One region of the Lachnoclostridium sp. genome, then DNA from elsewhere that is predicted to be linked to it. Evidence: predicted binding sites of a transcription regulator. Region 1 holds the regulator's gene; the other holds the start of a gene.

Region 1 (3,219 bases):
GAACCTCCATTCTTTAGCAATCCTGCAAATCTGGGACACAAACACACTTGTAATCATGCCTGCTCAGTAAGCTATGTTAAATATAATTATTTAGTAGTAGGCTGGAAGTTTGCGCCGAGGATTACGCAGGCACAAACTTCTGTGTGAGATTTAGAAGTTCTTCGGCACCGTATTGAGGTGCCCTAGAACTTCTTCTCACACTTCACACTTCTCCTATTACATAAGCACTAACTAATTCCTTCGTATTTGTAATAGAGACATGAATCCTAACGACATTATGTTCCTTCGCCAAAAGTTCAGCATTTCCATATAGATTTACATAAGGTTTCCCAAGATTATCGCGAAGTACTTCAATTTCATTCGGTGCAATTGCACGAAAGCCTGTTCCAAACATTTTTACTACCGCTTCTTTGACAGCAAAATTAGAAGCTGCCTTTCGAATATCCGAAAGAAGCAGCTTCTGTTCCTGCTCCGTAAAAATCTTCGTAAAGAATGCCTTCCGTTCGCAGGCTTTCACTACACGGTTAATTTCTATCATATCCGTGCCAATACCAAAAATCATGATAAGAAACTCCACTCTGATTAATTATAGTAAATCTTGTTCTTCATCAATTTTGCGCATCATCTCAGTCCCTAGCATTTCATAGAGATATGTATAAGTCCCACGATAATCTTTCTCTATTTCAAGTTTTTGCTTCTTCAAATTTCGTAGCTTTACTTCCATCTCCATGATTTCATCTGTTAAGGCTTTTTTTCTTAAATTTTCATCATAAATATTATTATAACAACGCTGTAAGCTCTCTAGCATCAATTCTTCATTTTTTGCAGCTATTTCACTTGGTAATTTTTCGAGTTTGTCCTCTGCAATCAATAACTTCTGATTAATATCTTCGATAAGTTTTTGATTTTTGGACAATTTTCTTCCTTTTAGTTTACCAAGCGGTGTATGATCCACTTCCATGTTCTCCACAATTTCCTGCATCAGTTGAGACTTATATCGTTTCAAACCTTTGATATCTTCTAAGACTCTGCTCTGATCTTTCATCAATTCGACAAGTTCATCCCGTAACCTTAGTTGCACCCCAGACATCTTTTCCTCTGGGAATAAATTGATAAAGCGTTCATCTAGTGTTACAATTGGAATCTTTCGATTTCGAAAGGTTTGGCGAAGACTCATTTCTGAGAATACTTTACTACGATTTTCTTTCACATATCTTGGTTCCGTCCTTGAAGGTTCTATAGAACTTGATACTTTCAAATTTTCAAACTCAAGATCAAAATCATCGTCTAAATCGTCCAAATCACCTAATGACTTGGTCTTTGGTTCCGATTTGTCGCCAAAACGTTTTCCTAATCTCAAATACTCTCCCCCGATTCTTCTGCCGCTTTTAAATTATAGGACAGTCTCATAAGGCTTTCTGCCAAGTGAACATTTTCAACCATAACATCTTTTGGTAAATTTAAATCTGTTGGTGCGAAATTCCATATTGCACGTACACCAAGTTGAACTAAATCTGCCGCAACCTGTGGTGCTTTTGCTTTCGGTATCGTAAGTGCTGCTATATTGACTGTATTATTTTTCATAAATTCTTCTAGCTCATCAACTAATCGGATTTCAATTCCGCGAATGGATAGTCCTATCAATCTAGGATTCACATCAAAAATTCCACAGATATAAAATCCTCTTCTCTCAAAATCTGTATAATTTGCAAGCGCTTGACCCAAATTACCAGCTCCAATAATAATAACATTATATTTCTTATCCAGACCAAGTATTTTGCCAATTTCGGTATAAAGATATTCTACATTATAACCATATCCTTGTTGACCAAAACCGCCAAAGTTATTTAGATCCTGACGGATCTGTGATGCCGTTACATTCATCTTCTCGCTTAACTCTTTCGAAGAGATACGCACAACATCATTCTCTAATAATTCTCCAAGATAACGATAGTATCTTGGAAGACGCTTGATTACCGCTGATGAAATTGTTTTATCGTACATGCTAACCCTCCATCTTTCTCCTTCCAGGTTTTCCTATTCTTACACCCCGTATTCATAAGATTGTAACCCTGGTATTACAACAGATTATACACAGATAGGATGTGTTTCAATTATAAATATTATAGTAAATTGTGAATAACCTGTCAATGATTTGACGAAGTATACTACGTATGTTAGAATAATCTACAGTTAATATGCGCCTGCAATACACTTCTATTCATGGGATTTGTAGGTGTTAAGAAAGTGTGAAGAAATATCGTCTTCTTATCATGCAAATTGAAGTATATAAAATCTTCATTTTGCTTAATTATTAACAAGGAAAAGTTTGTAAATCGTGTTTTTTCTTGTGTATGACAAGGAAACTCATATAATGTACTTTTTCTTATATATTATCAGAACAAAAAACTTGTTCTGATAATCGAATTGACGGTGCTAAGTGCGCACCTTTTCTCAGAACAAAAAACATGTTTTGATAATCGAATTGACGGTGCTAAGTACGCACCTTTTATCAGAACAAAAAACATGTTCTATTAATCGGATTGACGGTGCAAAGTACGCACCTTTTATCAGAAGTTTACAAAGCAAACTTCTGATAAATATATTATTTGTGAAGCTCTTATGCAGCTTCCTTTCAGAAGTGTGAGGATACATCATGATACTAGCATGTAAAAATATTAGTAAAAGCTTTGGAACGACTCCAATATTAGATAAAATCGCTTTCCATGTAAATGAGCGCGAAAAAGTAGCTATTGTAGGAATTAATGGTGCAGGAAAATCTACCTTAATTAAAATCATCATGGGAGAACTAACTGCTGATGAAGGAGAGATTATCTTTGCAAAAGGTGCAACTGTCGGATATCTTGCCCAACATCAGGACCTGTCCACAGATAGTACTATATATGAAGAAGTTTTAGCAATAAAATCTGATATTATTAAAATGGAAGAAACAATTCGCCGTCTTGAAGTAGATATGAAATCAGCTACCGGTGCAGAATTAGAACGGATGCTTTCTTCCTATTCAAGACTAACACATGATTTTGAATTGAAGAATGGATATGCCTACCAAAGTGAAGTAATTGGTGTACTAAAAGGCCTTGGCTTTACGGAGGAAGATTTTAACAAAAAAGTATCAACACTTTCTGGTGGACAAAAAACCCGTGTGGCCCTTGGTAAACTTCTCCTAAGCACACCAGATATCATCTTCTTGGATGAGCC
Region 2 (3,219 bases), on a different contig from region 1:
AAAGAATGATTGATTTCTTTTATTCTATATTTTAAACCATATTCAGCAAGTTTGATTCGGTTACTCGTAAATGTAGGTGCATACAGAATATCCGTACCAGCAATTAGATACTCTTTCTGTAAGGTTATTAAGACCTCTTTATTATCTAAAATCCATGTTTCAGGACATATACCGGAAGGCATGCCATAGTTTTGCAAATTACTTCCCGTTGCCCCATCAAGGATTACGATTTTCTGTTCCATCATCGCTTTAAATTCATTTTTAGTCATGTGTCTCAACCTTTCTATACACAGTGTAACCGATCAATTCCTTATCCTATTACTCCACCTTTTTATTGTTACATTATTGTATCGGTATGTACTATTCATTACCCTTCTCTAGTTATCATGCCATAGGTAGAATAATTTGAAACATCTCCCTCAGATAAAAACTCAAGCATACCATAGTACCAACCAATAATGCCATTTTTCTTAACCAGATAACCACGGCTAGTTTCCTCTGTAACAGAAACTATATCTCCATAGGTAAGAGGAATCTGATAATTCGATATGTCTTCCGTGTGCCATCCATCCCGTTCCTCACATAGATAAGAATTTGGTATCCACATTTTATTACCAGAGGATATGTGTTCACAATACGTAAAGTCCTTCTCAGTACGTAACAGCTCCACAAGGCTATCCGTCCAAGGAATACAAAAGGATTTTTCGCCCGCTTCTTGTGTATTTAATACTTTTGCTTTTCTTAGCTGATCTACGTATGTAAAATTTACCTCTTCCTTCGTTAAATCTGGTATAATCAATGCATTTAATTGTCCATCTCGCTTTAAAACATTTCCACCGTCAATACTAATAATCTTATTTTCTTTATCAATTCTTGGATTACAATTTGGAATCTCTTTGCAATAAAGAGATGTCGGCCAATGACCAACCACATGATATTTTTCAAAACAATAGCCTTGATTCATAAAATCGTCAGCTTTCATTGCTTGAGAAGGTTTCATCTCTTCCATTCTATTTGGATATACCGCTGCATGTGCAAATACATACTGGCCTATTTCTATTATGTGAGGTAATTCAAAGATAAAGTTTATTTCCTCTTGATATACCTCTCGTAGTACTTTTTTTGCCTTTGCCATGTCGGTGCCACGGTTTAACTCAATTCCTGACTCTCGGCACATTTCACCGATTAAGGTTTGCTTTCGTAATAAAATATATTTTAATAATTCTTCATTTTTGGTATCCTTAAGTACTTCCATGGCAATTGCATCGCAGTTACCACAGACAGCATACACGGTATGTGTTTTCTTAAGTTCCATCACATAATGAAGCAAAGCTAAACTACTTTCACCTTTTTCTACCATATCACCAAGTAAAATAAGGATATCCTGTTCAGAAAAGTTTATCTTTTTTAATAACATTAAAAAAGCTTTTAAATCCGCATGGATATCGCTGATAACAATTACACGTTGGCCCAACTTTTCATTAGGCCGTTCAACTTTTACCGCCATCTTGCAACACCTCGCTATCTGTGTGTTTTTTCTATTTTAATTTTATCCATCAAACTTATTCTGTTAAACAGCAGCATCTGATATTTTCCTTAATCTTAATCATAGCAATATTTGTGCAAAATGAAAAGAAGAATTCAATAAAACTTTAAAAACTTTTTAGAAAAAAGTATAGACTATTTAGACGTTTTATGAGAGAATATGGAGAAAGCAAAAACGGCCCTTGATAGATTGATATCTTTTGTTAAATTAATAACAGGTATTACCATATATCAATGCCACATAATAGGAACTTAATCTTATGGCTTTCCTTGAAAGACACAGTGGATTTTGTTCTATTTTTAATTATTTTCTCTTAGCCTTATGATTGAAAGATAAAATAGAATAAAATCAGCAATATGTTGTCTACAAAAAAGTGAACCAATCACTTTTTTGTCATGAATATAATGATATGATTGAAAGGAGTCTCAACATGATTTATTCACATGAAGTAGAAAAAATGTGTCCTGTAGCACAGGGTGTTCACCATGGTGCTGCACCAATCCCTGAAGAAGCAAAATGGGTACAGAGCAAACAAGTTAGCGATATCTCCGGTTTAACACACGGTGTAGGCTGGTGTGCACCACAGCAAGGTGCTTGTAAATTAACCCTTAACGTAAAAGAAGGTATTATTCAGGAAGCATTGGTAGAGACCATTGGATGTTCCGGTATGACTCATTCCGCTGCTATGGCAACTGAGATTCTTCCAGGACTTACTGTATTAGAAGCTTTAAACACAGACTTAGTTTGTGATGCTATCAATACTGCTATGAGAGAATTATTCCTTCAGATTGCTTACGGTAGAACTCAGAGTGCTTTCTCTGAAGACGGCCTTCCAATCGGTGCTGGTCTTGAAGATTTAGGAAAAGGTTTAAGAAGCCAGGTTGGTACTATGTATGGTACTTTAAAGAAAGGTCCTCGTTACCTTGAGATGGCAGAAGGTTATGTAACTGGTATTGCTTTAGATGAAGAGAACCAGATTATTGGTTACCAGTTCGTAAGTCTTGGCAAGATGACAGACTTCATTAAGAAGGGTGATGATCCTAACACAGCATATGAAAAATCAAAAGGTCAGTACGGCCGTGTTGCAGATGCAGTAAAGATTATCGACCCAAGAGAAGAATAGAAAAGGAGGATACATAGCGATGGCTTTATTTGAATCATATGAAAGAAGAATAGATAAAATTAACGCAGTGCTTAACAGCTATGGAATTGCTTCCATCGAAGAAGCGGAAAAGATTACAAAAGATGCCGGCCTTGATGTTTACAATCAAGTAAAAGGTATCCAAACAATTTGTTTTGAAAATGCTTGCTGGGCTTACATCGTAGGTGCTGCAATCGCAATTAAGAAAGATTGTAGAAAAGCTGCTGACGCTGCTGCTGCAATCGGTGAAGGTCTTCAGGCTTTCTGTATCCCAGGTTCTGTTGCTGATCAGCGTAAGGTTGGTTTTGGACATGGTAACCTTGGTAAGATGTTACTTGAAGAATCTACAGAATGTTTCGCTTTCTTAGCAGGACACGAGTCTTTCGCAGCTGCGGAAGGTGCTATTGGTATTGCTATGAGCGCTAACAAAGTACGTAAGAATCCTCTTCGTGTAATCTTAAATGGTCTTGGAAAAGACGCTGCTCAGATTATTTCCCGTATCAACGGATTTACATTCGTTGATACTCAGATG

The links. The regulator Rex, encoded in region 1, represses fermentation and respiration genes when NADH is low (regulators of the CRP and FNR family bind a similar motif). The targets are predictions, from matches to a motif close to ATTGTTAANTANTTAACAAT.
Region 2: the regulator Rex is predicted to act here: its motif matches at 1,745-1,764, upstream of RTP52_RS12780 (iron-sulfur cluster assembly scaffold protein).

What each region holds. Positions count from the first base shown of each region.
Region 1 is NZ_DAMADT010000005.1:49,947-53,165, forward strand. Features, by position in the region: gene acpS (holo-ACP synthase) at 203-562, opposite strand; gene RTP52_RS05350 (hypothetical protein) at 587-1,360, opposite strand; gene RTP52_RS05355 (redox-sensing transcriptional repressor Rex) at 1,357-2,004, opposite strand; gene RTP52_RS05360 (ABC-F family ATP-binding cassette domain-containing protein) at 2,657-3,219, shown strand, end outside.
Region 2 is NZ_DAMADT010000019.1:41,151-44,369, forward strand. Features, by position in the region: gene RTP52_RS12770 (homocysteine S-methyltransferase family protein) at 1-269, opposite strand, end outside; gene RTP52_RS12775 (metallophosphoesterase) at 368-1,507, opposite strand; gene RTP52_RS12780 (iron-sulfur cluster assembly scaffold protein) at 1,977-2,669, shown strand; gene RTP52_RS12785 (GGGtGRT protein) at 2,689-3,219, shown strand, end outside.